Regions from separate parts of the Mesorhizobium sp. M0159 genome, predicted to be linked through region 2. Evidence: predicted binding sites of a transcription regulator. Region 2 holds the regulator's gene; each other region holds the start of a gene.
What was found. Region 2 encodes PhoB, which activates phosphate uptake and scavenging genes when phosphate is short. Its sites were predicted from a motif close to TGTCATNNANCTGTCAT; they were not measured.

Region 1 (3,831 bases), on a different contig from region 2:
GAAGCCGGTGTAATAGGGATGGCTGATGCCGGCTGTCTTCAGGATATGGTAGGGCAGGAAGGACGGGCTGACGGCGCCCAGATCCTCGGCCGGGCCGCTGCGATTCGACCAGACGATCAGCGGCGTCTGGTGGTGCAGCAGCATCTGGTCGGCCGCCTCCTTGCGCGGCGCAACATTGTCCTTCAGGAAGCCGGTCTCGACGTAGACCGGCCCAAGCGGCGGCAGATGGTCGCCGAAGAACGCGATGACGGTCGGCCGCTCGCGTTTCTTCGCCCATTCGATCAGCCGCTCGAGGCCGCGGTCCGCGTCGGAAGAGCCTTCGGCATAGCTCAACAGCGATTCACGCGCCCATTGGCTGATCGGCGCCTGCACCTTGTGGGTCGGATTGTTATAGCGATACGGCTCATACGGCCCGTGGTTCTGCAGGCTGACGGCGAAAAAGAAGACCGGCTCGGCGCTGGTATCGGCTTCGTGGATAATCTCGTCGGTCATCGCAGCGTCCGACGCGAGCGGTCCGCGCTTCTGCATGGGCGGCAACGTCTCCTCGGACTTGAAGTCGTTGAAGCCGAAATCGGCATAGACGGCCCCCCGGTTCCAGAACCAGTTAGTGCCGGGATGGATAGCGCGCGCCCGGTAGCCTTGACTTTTCAGGAAGGTCGCCAGCGAGGGAGTCGGTGTCCGCACATATTGCTGGTAGGGAATGCTGCCCGCCGGCAGGAAGGCGTTGGAAAAGCCGGTCAGGGCCTCGAACTCGATGTTGGCCGTCATGCCGCCGAACTCGGGCGAGAACATGTAACCCGTGCGCAGTGCCCGCACATTGGGGACAGGGTCGGGCGTGATGGTGACGCCGGGTAGCTTGGTCGGATCCCAGAAGGATTCGCTCATGACGACGATGATGTCGGGCTTCTCGGCGGGTACCGAAGCCGTCACCTGCGGTTTGCCGATCGCTTCGATCGCCTTGCCGGAATAGCCGGGCGGCGCCGAGACATGCGCCATCGGGACGTTCAGCGCGAAGGCGAGCGCAAAACCGTTCGAGGCATAGTTTTCCTTCTGGTCCCACATGATCGGGATGATCTGCAGCCGGTCGCGTGTCCACGAGAAAGTGGCATAGTCCATGATGGAGACGAAGAAGGCGATCAGCGGCACCGTCAGCGTCAGCCGGGCAAGGCGGCCCTTGTGGCTGAGTGCCGGAACGCGGCGGCGCCATAGCCGCCAGCCATAGACGAGCAGCGACAGCCCGCCGACGATGCCGATCGCCAGGGCAATGGCGGTTCCCGGGCGATCGCGTACCAGAAGCGGCATCAATGCCACGATCTGCCGGGAATAGAGGAAATCGGTCGGATAGAGCGGATCGCCGAGATACAGCGACTTCTGGTGGCCGACGAACGCCAGCGACAATGTCAGCGGCGCGACGATCATCAGGCTCTGGTGACTGCGGCCGAGCACGGCGTCGAGGCCGATGAGGATCAGCGCAAAAATGATGATCGTGGTCCAGCCGGGTTTGAAAGGCTGCAGAAAGAAATCAATGGTGCCGGCAAAGTTGCCGCGCACGATCAGTTCGATGGCAAACACAAGGATGGCCGCAGCCAGCAAGCTGATAAGGCCATAGCGGATGACAGGCCATTTGCGCGCCGGCAGATAGCCGGTCGACGGATCGCCTTCAAGAAACTGGGGCGCCGCCTCGGCTGCGCTCTGCTTGGTCTTTGCCACTTCAATAGTTCCCCGGCCCGCAACAAAAGCGTCACTCGATTGTCATCGAACTGTCACGCAAAGCTTAGCGCCTGCGGCGGAAATAAGAAGAGCCAGCAAACAAATCGTGAGCGGTTTTCATCATGAGTGATCGCCAAAAAGCCTGCCGAAACAGGCACTCGGCCGATATTACGCGATCAAGGTTGGACTTGACTTGGCCGCACGCCTTGCGTCACAGGCAACGTGAACCAGCAGCTGGGAGCCGCCGATGGCCATCGCATTCACCTTTCCGGGGCAGGGCAGCCAGGCTGTCGGCATGGGCAAGGACCTCGCCGATACCTTTGTGGAATCGCGGCGGATCTTCGAGGAAGTTGACGACGCGCTCGGCGAAAACCTATCGAAGCTGATCTGGGAAGGCCCGGAAGAGACGCTGACGCTGACCGCCAACGCCCAGCCGGCGCTGATGGCGGTGTCGCTTGCCGCAATCCGGGCGCTGGAGGCGCGCGGCTTCTCCCTGAACGGCAAGGTCACCTATGTCGCCGGCCACTCGCTCGGCGAATATTCGGCACTTGCGGCCGCAGGTTTCGTTTCGGTCGCCGACGCCGCCCGGCTGTTGCGCATCCGCGGCAACGCCATGCAGGCGGCTGTGCCGGCCGGCGAGGGCGCCATGGCGGCGATCATCGGGCTGGAACAGGCCGACGTCGAAGCCGCTTGCGCAGAGGCCGCCCAGGGCGCCGCCAAAGATCCCGCACAAGCCTTGGTTTGCCAGATCGCCAATGACAATGGCGGCGGCCAGCTGGTGATCTCCGGCGCCAGGCCAGTGGTCGAACTGGCGGCGAGGCTATGCACGGAGAAGGGCGCCAAGCGGGCGCTGATGCTGCAGGTCTCAGCGCCCTTCCATTCGGCATTGATGAAGCCTGCGGCCGAGATCATGCGGGAGGCGCTGGCCGCCGTGACGAAGAGTGCGCCGGTCGTGCCGCTGGTCTCCAATGTTACGGTGACCCCGACGAGCGATCCCGACGAGATCGCCCGCCGACTCGTCGAACAGGTGATCGGGCGCGTGCGCTGGCGCGAAACGGTGGAGTGGTTCGGCAGCAACGGCGTTGCGACGCTTTACGAAGTGGGCGCCGGCAAGGTGCTGTCGGGGCTGGCCCGCCGCATCAACCGCGACATTGCCACCACTGCCATCGGATCCGCGGCGGATGTCGAGGCGGCGCTGGCGGCGCTTGCATAATCAACTGGCGATTTGACCCCGCTCCATGCGAAGGGTGTTCGCTCAGATCAGGAGGCAAGAATGTTCGAATTGACCGGCCGCAAGGCGCTCGTCACCGGCGCATCGGGAGGTATCGGCGAGGCGATCGCCCGCGTGCTGCACGGCCAGGGCGCCATCGTCGGCCTGCATGGCACACGTATCGAGAAACTGGAGGCGCTGGCCGCCGAACTGGGCGACCGGGTCAAGCTTTTCCCGGCCAATCTTTCCAACCGCGACGACGTCAAGGCGCTCGGCCAGAAGGCGGAGGCCGACCTCGAAGGCGTCGACATCCTCGTCAACAATGCCGGCATCACCAAGGACGGGTTGTTCGTACGCATGGCTGACGCCGACTGGGATAGCGTGCTCGAGGTCAACCTGACCGCCGTGTTCCGGCTGACCCGCGAGCTTACCCATCCGATGATGCGGCGCCGCCATGGCCGCATCATCAACATCACTTCAGTGGTTGGCGTCACCGGCAATCCCGGCCAGACCAACTACTGCGCCTCCAAAGCCGGTATGATCGGCTTTTCCAAATCGCTGGCGCAGGAGATCGCCACCCGCAATATCACCGTCAACTGCGTCGCCCCGGGCTTCATCGAATCGGCGATGACCGCCAAGCTCAACGACAAGCAGAAAGAGGCGATCATGGCGGCGATCCCGACCCGGCGCATGGGCACGGGCGCCGAAGTCGCCTCTGCCGTCGCCTACCTAGCTTCCAACGAGGCAGCCTACGTCACCGGCCAGACCATTCATGTGAATGGCGGCATGGCAATGATCTAACACTTGGGAAAACGCTTCATTCCGTCTTGGATGCACGGGATTTTTCGTGTAATGCCGCCCGCAACCCGGCGGTTCGGGCAAAAACCGGTCCTGTTCCGCTGCGTTTCCGG
Region 2 (3,831 bases):
ATGCGGCCGACTTCCTTGTTGTCGAAGGTCAGATAGAACACGTCCTTGTTCTCGATCAGCCGGTCATAGCCGACGACCGGGATGCCTTCGTCCAGTGCCTTCTGCACGGCCGGCCCGATGGCCGAGGCGTCCTGCGCCAGGATGATCAGTGCGCTGGCGCCCTGCGAGATCAGGCTCTCGACGTCGGTGAGCTGCTTGCCGGGGTTGGACTGTGCGTCGGCGGAAATATACTTGTCGCCTGCGGCCTCAATGGCCGCCTTCATTGCGGCCTCGTCGGTCTTCCAGCGCTCTTCCTGGAAGTTCGACCAGGAAACGCCGATGACCTTGTCTTTAGCCTGCGCCACCGACGCCAGCGCCAGCGTCATGGCGACACCCGCCAGAATGGCGGTCGTGAATTTCTTCATCATATCCTCCCTGCGCCGCGTACGGCGTGACCAATTGGCTCAAAGACCAGCTTAGAAGCTCTAATTTTTTCGAGCCTCGAAAAAATACTGGCCCGATCTCCGGCTGCTGTCAACATCGATTCTGATGGATTTTGATGACTCTGCGAGTTTTTTCGAGCGTCGGAATAAACGATGACAGCGCCACCTGCATCTGACACTATTTGCCTGCGTCCGACACTATTTGTCGGACATTACCGACGGCTTCCGGTTCATGAGCGGCCGCGGCAACCGGGAGGAAAGCAAAACAATGTCGGTCGGAATCCGCCATGACGATTTGCGCCGGCGCAACCGGGCGATGGTGATCTCGGCGGTGCGCCGGGCCGGCCAGCCATCGCGTACTGAGATCGCAGCTACCACCGGCCTCAGTCATTCGACCATATCGGCGATCTCTTCTGACCTGATACGGGAAGGCATCCTCGCCGAGAGCAAGGCAAGTGAGCCCGTTTCGTTGAAACGCGGTCGTCCGCAGGTCGGCCTCGCCCTCAACCCGGAAGCGGCGGCGGTGTTGACCGTGGTGTTGTCGCTGAATTTCCTGTCGGCCGCTATTATCGACTATACGGGACAGGTGGTCGCCGAGGAACAGCGCCGGCTGGACACGCTGACCATGCCGCGCGACGAGCTGATCCGTGAATGCATGACCATCGTCCGGCGCCGGCTGCAGGATCCAGACCTTGACGTCCGCAGTGTCGCCCGCATCGCCCTGGCGATTCAGGGCATTACCGACTCCCCTGCACGCGCCATGCTGTGGTCGCCGATCACGCCGCAGACCGACATCGCCTTTGCCGACATGCTGGAGGACGAATTCGGCATCCCGGCAACGGTGGAGAACGACTGCAACATGATGGCGGTGGCTTTGCGCTGGCGCAATCCGGATCGCTATCGCGACGACTTCATCGCCATCCTGCTTTCGCATGGCATCGGCATGGGGCTGGTGCTGAAGGGCGAACTGTTCACCGGGACGCATTCCTCGGGCGGCGAATTTGGCCACATGATCCATCGTCCGGGCGGCGCGCTCTGCCGTTGCGGGCGGCGCGGCTGCATCGAGGCCTATGCCGGCAACTACGCCATCTGGCGCAACGCCAGGCAGATGAGCGAAGACAGCGAGCCGGTCGCCGACGTCAGCGACGCCGACATGCGAGCACTGGCGGCCCGGGCGCGCGAGAAAGATGGGCCGGAACGCGAGGCCTACCGCAAGGCCGGCGAAGCGCTGGGTTTCGGTCTCGGCTCGCTGTTCGCGCTGATCGATCCGGCACCGGTCGCGATGGTCGGCGCCAGTGCCGCCGCCTTCGATCTGATCGAGCCGGCCATGCGGAAGGCAATCGCCCAGACCGCCGGCGGCCAGCATTCAGGCTCGATCTCCTTCGATACAGAGCCGAACGAATTGCCGCTGATCCGCGAAGGCTGCGCGATGCGGGCGTTAAGCTTCGTCGACCAGGAGATTTTCGCGCCGGGCGCGCAAATGAGGCCCAGCGTCAGAAAGAACGTAGCCTGACCAGGCGGGTCAATCTTCCCTGATCGCATAGCCGGCACCGCGGATGGTGCGGATGACATCCGGCATCCGGCCGTTGTTGACGGCTTTGCGCAGCCGCCCGACATGCACGTCGACGGTGCGTTCGTCGATGTAGATTGTCTCGCCCCAGACATTATCGAGTAACTGGCTGCGCGAGAAGACACGGCCCGGATGCCGCATCATGAACTCGAGCAGCCGGAATTCGGTCGGCCCGAGCCTGATTTCGCTCTTCTTGCGATAGACCCTGTGCGATTCGCGATCGAGCACGATGTCGCCTACCTTCAGCACGCTGGACAGCACTTCCGGCTTGGCGCGCCGCAGCAGCGCCTTGACCCTGGCCATGAATTCCGGTGTCGAAAACGGTTTGACCAGATAGTCGTCGGCGCCGGTCGAAAGACCGCGCACCCGGTCGCTCTCCTCGCCGCGCGCGGTCAGCATGATGATCGGCAGCCGCTCGGTTTCGGGGCGCACCCGCAACCGACGACAGAGCTCGATGCCGGAAACCGCTGGTATCATCCAGTCGAGCACCAAAAGGTCGGGCACATTCTCCTGCAAACGGATCTCGGCTTCGTCGCCGCGTGTCACCACCTCGACCTGGTAGCCTTCGGATTCGAGATTGTAGCGGAGCAGCACACCCAACGGCTCCTCGTCCTCCACCACCATTATGCGTGGTGCGATCATCGGCTGGGCACCCCCATCATGTCACCGGTGCGGACATTGTCGTTTCGTCCTGCTTCGGACGATTGACCGGCAATTGCTCGCCGGTCAGCACATAATACGCATTTTCGGCGATGTTGGTGACATGGTCGCCGATCCGCTCCAGATTCTTGGCGCAGAACAGCAGGTGCGTGCAAGCGGTGATGTTGCGCGGATCTTCCATCATGTAGGTCAAGAGCTCGCGGAACACGGACGTGTATTTGACGTCGATGCGCTCGTCGGCGGCACGCAGCTTGGCCAACGCGGCCGCATCGCCTGCAGCATATTCCTCGATGACACCCTGCACCTGGATGAGAACCAGCTGCGCCATCGCGTCGATGGAATGCGACAGGTCCCGCGGCGTGGCGCTGAGGCCGACCGCACTCACGCGCTTGGCGATATTCTTGGCAAGATCGCCGATGCGTTCGAGGTCGCCCGCCATGCGGATCGCTCCGACCACATGGCGAAGATCGTGGGCCATCGGCTGGCGTTTGGCGATCAGGGTTATGGCGCGGTCGTCCAGTTCGCGTTGACGCGCATCCATGATGGCGTCGTCGGAAACGACGCGTTGCGCCAGCACGTTGTCGGAATTCAACAGGGCCTTGGTCGCCCCGCCGACCATCGAACCGGCGAGGTCGGCCATGTCGCGGATCAGCTTGCTGATCTGCTCGAGATCCTCGTCGAAAGAAGCGACTGTGTGTTCGCCCATGGTCCTGTCCTCATATGCATGATCGGAACGGCTCAGCCGAAGCGGCCAGTGATGTAGTCCTGCGTGCGCTTCTCGCGGGGCGACGTGAAGATCTTCTCGGTCCGGTCGAACTCGACCAGTTCACCCAGATACATGAAGGCGGTCTGGCGCGACACGCGCGCCGCCTGCTGCATGTTGTGGGTGACGATGACGATCGTGTAGTCGGCTTGCAATTCGTCGATCAGTTCCTCGATCTTGGCAGTCGACAGCGGGTCGAGGGCCGAAGCCGGTTCGTCGAGCAGAATGACTTCCGGCTTCACGGCCACGGTGCGGGCGATACAGAGCCGCTGCTGCTGGCCGCCAGATAGGCTCAAGCCGCTGGCGTTGAGCTTGTCCTTGACCTCGCTCCACAGCGCGGCGCGCTTCAACGCCTGTTCGACGCGGCCGTCCATCTCGGACTTGCCGAGGTTCTCGTAGAGCCTGACGCCGAAGGC
Region 3 (3,831 bases), on a different contig from region 2:
AATGCCGCCAGTTCCCTGTCGTAGAGCGAACCTTCGCTCATCACCCGGTCGACGCCGAGCGCCAGCTGCTCGACGATCTGGTCTAGACGAAGTGCCGGCACCGAACGGTCGCCGCGCCGGCGGTCGGCGAGCAATTTGTGAGCATTTCGAATGGCCGTCTCGCCACCCTTTACCGCCACATACATGCTACGCCTCCATGATCTTGATGCGCGTCGTGCGCGGCAGGCAGGCAATTGCGTCGAACGTGGCGAGGATGATATCGACGCCACGCGGAAAACGCTGGTTGTTCTGCTTCCATTGCTCGACGAAATGGCGCGGCATTTGCGCCGGCGCGATCGTCGCCGTCTTCTCGATGCCCGGGCCTTCGAGCAGCAGCGCAGCGCCGGAGACGAGATCGCCGACCTCGAGGATCAGCGTCGTGGAGCGATCGGGATAATCCTGGGTGCCTTGCGAAAACCCGTCGAGCGCCATCATCTCGGCCGGCGTGGCGATCAGCGCGAAATGCGCGTCGGCCGGGGTGTTGGCCAGCGGCGCGCCGGTATGGAAGCCAAGCCAGGATTTCACTGCCGCCGACCCCTGCAAAGCCGGGTCGAGCCAGAGCGGCGTGTCGTTGTCGCACAGCGTCAGCGCAACGGCGCCGGCGGTGGCCGACAGCGGCACCGGGGGGTGGGCAAGGGCCGGCAAGGGCTGGACGCTGCCCGGCCGCGCCATCGCGTCCATCACGGCACGGAATACGGTCTGGGCATTGAATACCGGATCGGCGAAGCCGCCTTCAATGGATTGAGTGGCGATATCCATCAGTCTTCTCCGCGCACCATGGTGAAGAAATCGACCTTGGTCGCCGCCGTCTCGGCGCGGAGCTGTTCACGCGCCTTGGCCAGTGCCGCCTGCAAGGGCGCAACGATCCTGGTCTCGACCTCATTGCGGTGGGCCGGGTCCTGCCACAGCGCATCGGCGATTGCCGCCAGCCTTGCCTTCTGCTTGTCGCGGCCGAGCGCGTAGCAGTGGCCGACATGGCCGGACGCAAGCCGCACCGTGGCACGGGTGACCGTCGCCTCGCCGACATTGAAGGGCGCGCCGCCGCCGCCGATGCGGCCGCGTACCGTAACCAGGCCGGTTTCGGGGCCACGCAGAAGTTCCGCTTCGCAAGGCAGGCCGGCTTCGTCCCAGAGGCGGACGATATCGTCGCCGGTCGATTGCGCCAGCGTTGCCATCACGGCCTTGCGCTCAGCCTGATCGCGCGCTTCCTGTCCTCGCATGGTTAACATTCCCTTGCATCGAAAATTTGTCTATTGATATAGACAATTATACAAATTATACCTATTATCTAATGCGTGTCTATGACGGGTGCATGACACGGGCCAAAAGATCGGCGCAAGGAATTGGGGCGGGAGATGATCGGACAAGCCAACAGCATCGAGCGGCGCAGCGGTGTCGCGCTGTGGCGGCAGATCGCCGATCAGATCCTGCATTCGATTGCCGTCGGCGATTTTCCCGAAAATGCGGCGCTGCCGCCGGAGATCGCGTTGGCCGGACGCTATGGCGTCAACCGCCACACGGTGCGCAGCGCTATCGCAGCGCTGGTGCAGGAGGGTGTGCTCAGGGCGGAGCAGGGGCGCGGCACCTTCGTGCTGTCGCGCAAGCGGCTGTCTTATCCGATCGGCGCCCGCACCCGCTTTTCCGAGGGATTGCAAGGACAGGCGTCCGAGCGGCATATCACCTTGCTCGCGTCATCGATCGAGCCGGCCAACCGTCGTGTCGCAGAGGGCTTAGGCCTTGCGACGGGGGCCGATGTGATACGCCTGGAAACGCGCGGCGAAGCCGATGGAATGCCGGTGTCCCGCGCGGCCGGCTGGTTCGATGCCAGGCGCTTTGCCGGCATCGATGCCGCCATGGCGGAAACCGGTTCGATCACCGCATCGCTGGCACGTTTCGGCATCGACGACTATCTCAGGCAATCGACCGTGCTGTCGGCGCGCCATGCCGATGCCGCCGACCTTGCGGACCTCGAGCTGCAGCCCGGCGCCATCGTGCTGGTGACGGTCGCCGTCAACGTCACGCCCGACGGTCAGCCGATACAGTTTTCGGAGTCGCGCTTCCCGGCCGAGCGGATCGAGCTCAAATTGTCGGCGCTCTGAGATGCGGCAGCCCTGGCATCATCCGACTTGAATGACGGCCTTGATCAGGCCGGACTTCTCATGCGCCCAGCGGGCGAGGTCGTGCGGCGTCTCGCCAAGCGTGGTGCGGTGGGTGACCAGCTTTGCCAGCGGCAGCGCGCCGTTGCGGATCGAGGCGGCGACATGGTCGAAATCGGCACGCAGGGCGTTGCGGCTGCCGATCAGCATCATCTCGCGCTTGTGGAATTCGGGATCGGAAAAGGCGATGTCGTCCTTGACGACGCTGACCAGGACCAGCGCCCCGCCGTGCGCGACATGGGCGAAGGCCGACTGCACCGACCGGGTGTTGCCGGTGGCATCGAAAACCACGTCGAAGCCGTCGCCGCCGGTTGCTTCCCGCACCAGGTCGGCAGCAGCGCCCCGCGAGCCGTCGAGCGTCGCGAAGCCGAGTTCGCTTTCGGCAAAGCCAAGCCGTTCAGCGCTCATGTCGAGCAGCGTCGCATCGAGCCCGGCGATGCGGGCGAACAGCGCCGTGCCGAGCCCGATCGGGCCGGCGCCGATGACCAGCGTGCGCGCTCCTGGATCAGCCAGCGAGCGCCGCACGGCATGGGCGCCGATCGCTAGGAATTCGACGGCGGCGGCATCGGCCAGCGACAAGCCGTTTGCCGGATAAAGATTTTGCGCCGGCACCAGGATCTGCTCGCACATGGCGCCGTCGCGGTGGACGCCGAGCACCTCGATCCTGACGCAGCAATTCGGCTTGCCTTGCCGGCAGGCGATGCATTTGCCGCAGGCGAGATAGGGATTGACGACCACCGCTTCGCCGACGGCGAGATCGACGTCCTCGCCAACCTCGATCACGGTGCCGGAAACCTCGTGGCCCATGATGCGGGGATAGGCGAGGAACGGGTGCTTGCCTTCGAAGATGTGATAGTCGGTGCCGCAGATGCCGACATGGCTGACGGCGACCAGCGCCCAGCCGGCGGGGGGCGCGCCAGGCTCCGGGCGGTCTTCGAGGACAAGTTCGCCGGGCGAGCGGCAGACGACGGCTTTCATGCTTCAATCCAGTCGGTTCATGGCACCGCCGGCCCTGCTGTCGCGAGGCCGGCGGTTGTTGGGAGGCAGTCTATTTGCCGCGGCGGCGCAGCCCGTCGAAATAGACGATGACGATGATCAGCACGCCGGTGATGATGCGCTGCCAGAAGGCGTTGACGTTGAGCAGATTGGCGCCGTTGTTGATGGTGGCAAGGATGAAGGCGCCGAGCAGCGGTCCGTGCACGGAGCCGACAGCGCCGAACAGCGAGGTGCCGCCGATCACCGAGGAGGCGATCGCCTGCAATTCCCAGCCCTCGGCCTGCGTCGGATTGCCGATGCCGATGCGCGAGGCAAGCAGCACGCCGACGAAGGCCGCACACAGGCCCGACAGCGTGTAGGCCATGTAGATGGTGCGCTGGACGTTGACGCCTGACAGGCGCGACGCCTCGGCGTTGGAGCCGACTGAGAACAGATAGCGGCCCCAGCGGCTGTGGTGCAGGAAGATGTAGGCTGGGATGCCGACCAGGATCACCATCCAGAACAGATTGGGGACGCCGGCGAAGGAACTGCGCGAGAACGTCTGGAAGGCGTCATTGTTGATCGAGATCGAGTTGCCATTGGTCATCAACAGACCGATGCCGCGCAGCGAGGTCAGCGTTGCCAGGGTGATGATGAAGGG
Region 4 (3,831 bases), on a different contig from region 2:
TTCGCGCCCCCCTCTGTCCTTCCGGACATCTCCCCCACGAGGGAGGAGGTTAGCGGCTTCGACGCCTTGCTAGGTCATGCAATCTTGAAGATTGGCGAAAGCCAATGTGATGGCCAATCTCCCCCCAAGTGGGGGAGATGTCCGGCAGGACAGAGAGAGGCGCTGTCCCGCCAGCCTGTCGTGCGTATCATCGCGCGCCATCGTCCAACGCCCGCCAGCCATAGAGCCAGTCGAGATCGGCGGCGAGTTTTTCGGGCGAGCGCATCGCCAGGAACAGGTTGCGGGCCATCGCCACCGGCCCGGCCGCATGCCAGGCGAGGCGATTGACGGCGCCGCGGCGGGCGACCTGGGCGACTCGCGGCCGCCGCGCCTGTTCCCAGGCGGCAAGCGCCCCCTCAAGATCGGCTGTGGAGGCCGCAACGAAGCCGGCAAGCGTCGCCGCGTCCTCGATCGCCATCGCCGCGCCCTGTGCGGCAAACGGCGTCATCGCGTGCGCCGCATCGCCGATCAGCGCGATCCCTTCCGGCGTCGTCCACCGCCGCTGCTCGACGGTGTGGATTGGCCAGGCCGCCCATGGCGCGGCTTCGCTCGCCAGCCTCACCAGCGCCGGCGCAGTGCCGCGCATGGCGCTGGCGAGGATGGCGGGGTCGGCATGCCCCGACCAGCCCTCGGTGATGCGCTCGCCCTTGGTGAAGGCCGCGAGGTTGAAGGCAGTGCCACGGCTGACCGGATAGGCGACCATATGGAAGCCTGGATAGAGGAATGCGGTAACGCAATCGGGCGCACCGATCACCCTGAAGGCTTGTCCGGCGGGGCTGTCGGCGGCCACCGTGGCGCGCCAGGCAAGCTCGCCCGAAAACCGGCTTCTCCGGAAATCGGCTGCGTTGCGGGCAAGCGTTTCTCGCACCGACGACCAGACGCCATCGGCGCCGATCAGCAGACAGCCAGCCTCGACCGTGTCGCCATCAGCCGATGCAGTGACGGTAACACCTTTCGATCCGGCTGCGATGTCGGTCACCCGCGCGCCGGCGATCAGATCGATACCGGGCTGCTCCGAAACTCGCTCCATCAGCGCGGCTTGCAGATCCGCGCGGTGGGCAACGAGATAGGGCGCTCCCCAGCGCGTTTCGGCCGCCTGGCCAAGCGGTACGCGCGCCAGCTTGCGCAGCGTGGCGGCATCCTTGAGCACGACCGCCTCCGGCCGCACCGCCGTCGCCAGCAGCCGATTGAGTACGCCGAGCTGCCGTAGGATGCGCGTCGCGTTGGGCGAAAGCTGGATACCGGCGCCGGCAGCCTCGAGGTGCTCTGCCTGTTCGAACAGTTTTATCCGATAGCCGCGCTCGGCGAAGGCCAGTGCCGCGGTCAGCCCGGCGACGCCCGCCCCGGCGATGACCACCTGCCGGGACTGCGTTTCCTGCATCAGGTTTGTCGCGGAAGAATCAGGCGGCCTGGTCGATATAAAGGCAGCCCGGCGGCACCGTTTCCAATGCCTTCAGCTTCGGCGAATAGCGATAGAGCGTCGAGCAATACGGGCAGACCTTTTCATTGTCGTCGCCCATGTCGAGAAATACATGCGGGTGGTCGAAAGGCGGATTGGCGCCGGTGCACATGAATTCCTTGACGCCGATGTCGATTGCCGGATAGCCCGCATCGTTCTGGAAATGGGGAATGGAACCGCCTGCCATCGTCGTCTCCTGATCTTGTCGATTGCATCTGGATCATAACCCGTCTCTTTGCAAGATCGATGAAATGAAACTGTCGCAAAAGCCTGTCAGAGGATAAGTTGAGCCGGTTAAGGCTATGGTCGTCGAACGGTGTGGGAAGAGCGGAAACCATGAACGAACTGAAGCCGGTGCAGAACGAATTCATCACCGTCGAGGCGGCGAGCCGCGAAGGCGGCAATCCCGACCGCTTCGTCAACCGCGAGTTTTCCTGGCTGCAATTCAACCGGCGCGTGCTCGAAGAGTCGCTGAACGCCAATCATCCGCTGCTCGAGCGTGTTCGCTTCCTGTCGATATCGGCCGCCAACCTCGACGAGTTCTTCATGGTCCGCGTTGCGGGTCTTGCCGGCCAGGTACGCGAGGGCATCGTGCTGAAGAGCCCGGACGGACGCACGCCCGAGCAGCAGCTTGAACAATTGCTGCGCGAGGTCGAGCGCCTGCAGGAGGACCAGCAGAAAAGCCTTTCGGCGCTGATGCTGCTGCTCGACAAGGAAGGCATTGAAAGCATCACTCGCGAGGCGCTGAGCAAGGACGAGAAGGCCTGGCTGGAGGACCATTTCCAGGAGCAGGTATTTCCGGTGCTGACACCGTTGTCGATCGATCCGGCGCATCCGTTCCCGTTCATTCCCAATCTCGGTTTCTCGATGGCGCTGCAATTGCGCCACCGCAAGAACGGCGAGGAGATGAGTGCGCTTTTGCGCCTGCCGATGGCGCTGAAGCGGTTCATCCGTTTGCCGGATCGCAAGCGCCATGTCCGCTTCATCCCGCTCGAGGAGGCGGTCGGTCTTTATATCGGCAAGCTGTTCCCAGGCTATGAGGTCAAGGGCTCCGGCACGTTCCGCATCATCCGCGACAGCGATATCGAGGTCGAGGAAGAATCAGAGGATCTGGTGCGACTGTTCGAGACGGCGCTGAAGCGCCGCCGCCGCGGTTCGGTCATCCGTATCGAATTCGACATGCTGATGCCGCCCGAGTTGCGCGACTTCGTCGCCGGCGAGCTTGGCGTCTCGGCAAGCCGCATCAGCGTGCTCACCGGTCCGCTGGCGCTCAGCCAGATTTCGGAGATCGTCGCCGTCGCCCGCGACGATCTGAAATTCACCCCCTACAATCCCCGCTTTCCCGAGCGCATCCGCGAGCATGGCGGCGATTGCTTTGCCGCCATCCGCGAGAAGGACATCATCGTCCACCACCCCTACGAATCTTTCGACGTGGTGGTGCAGTTCCTGCGCCAGGCAATGGCCGACCCGGAAGTGGTGGCGATCAAGCAGACGCTCTACCGCACCTCCAATGACAGCCCGATCGTGCGCGCTCTGGTCGACGCCGCCGAGGCCGGCAAGTCGGTGACCGCGCTGGTCGAGCTCAAGGCGCGCTTCGATGAGGAGGCCAACATCCGCTGGGCCCGCGACCTCGAGCGCGCCGGCGTCCAGGTCGTCTTCGGCTTTCTCGAACTGAAGACCCACGCAAAGATGTCGCTGGTGGTGCGCCGCGAGGATGGCAGGCTGCGCAATTACGTGCATCTGGGCACCGGCAACTACCACCCGGTCACGGCACGCATCTACACCGACCTGTCCTTCTTCACCACCGATCCGACGATCGCGCGCGATGTCGCCCAATTGTTCAACTTCATCACCGGCTATGCCGAGCCGGCCGAGCAGATGCGGCTGGCCATCTCGCCGTTCACGCTGCGCGACCGCATCCTCCAGCACATTTCGGACGAGATCAGCCACGCGCTGGAGGGCAAGCCGGCCCGGATCTGGATGAAGATGAATGCGCTGGTCGACCCGATCGTCATCGATGCGCTCTACGATGCCAGCCGTGCCGGCGTCGAGATCGATCTCGTCGTGCGCGGCATCTGCTGCCTGAGACCGCAGGTGCCCGGCCTGTCGGAGAACATAAGGGTGAAATCGATCGTCGGCCGCTTCCTCGAGCACAGCCGCATCTACTGCTTCGGCAACGGCCACGGCCTGCCCTCGGACGGGGCGATCGTCTACATCTCCTCGGCCGATTTGATGCCGCGCAATCTCGACCGCCGTGTCGAGACCATGGTGCCGATCACCAATCCAACTGTGCATGAACAGGTGCTCGGCCAGATCATGCTCGGCAACATCAT

Region 1: the regulator PhoB is predicted to act here: its motif matches at 1,751-1,767, upstream of NKJ32_RS06600 (LTA synthase family protein).
Region 3: the regulator PhoB is predicted to act here: its motif matches at 1,341-1,357, upstream of phnF (phosphonate metabolism transcriptional regulator PhnF).
Region 4: the regulator PhoB is predicted to act here: its motif matches at 1,746-1,762, upstream of NKJ32_RS24955 (RNA degradosome polyphosphate kinase).

What each region holds. Positions count from the first base shown of each region.
Region 1 is NZ_JAMYTF010000004.1:295,548-299,378, forward strand. It holds gene NKJ32_RS06600 (LTA synthase family protein) at 1-1,710, opposite strand, end outside; gene fabD (ACP S-malonyltransferase) at 1,958-2,923, shown strand; gene fabG (3-oxoacyl-[acyl-carrier-protein] reductase) at 2,984-3,721, shown strand.
Region 2 is NZ_JAMYTF010000054.1:15,800-19,630, forward strand. It holds gene xylF (D-xylose ABC transporter substrate-binding protein) at 1-404, opposite strand, end outside; gene NKJ32_RS30270 (ROK family protein) at 691-1,935, shown strand; gene phoB (phosphate regulon transcriptional regulator PhoB) at 1,945-2,634, opposite strand; gene phoU (phosphate signaling complex protein PhoU) at 2,651-3,358, opposite strand; gene pstB (phosphate ABC transporter ATP-binding protein PstB) at 3,391-3,831, opposite strand, start outside.
Region 3 is NZ_JAMYTF010000008.1:223,727-227,557, reverse strand. It holds gene NKJ32_RS11880 (carbon-phosphorus lyase complex subunit) at 1-185, opposite strand, end outside; gene phnH (phosphonate C-P lyase system protein PhnH) at 187-798, opposite strand; gene phnG (phosphonate C-P lyase system protein PhnG) at 798-1,259, opposite strand; gene phnF (phosphonate metabolism transcriptional regulator PhnF) at 1,395-2,138, shown strand; gene NKJ32_RS11860 (zinc-binding alcohol dehydrogenase family protein) at 2,157-3,173, opposite strand; gene NKJ32_RS11855 (ABC transporter permease) at 3,244-3,831, opposite strand, start outside.
Region 4 is NZ_JAMYTF010000031.1:54,921-58,751, forward strand. It holds gene NKJ32_RS24945 (FAD-dependent monooxygenase) at 188-1,420, opposite strand; gene NKJ32_RS24950 (zinc-finger domain-containing protein) at 1,440-1,685, opposite strand; gene NKJ32_RS24955 (RNA degradosome polyphosphate kinase) at 1,835-3,831, shown strand, end outside.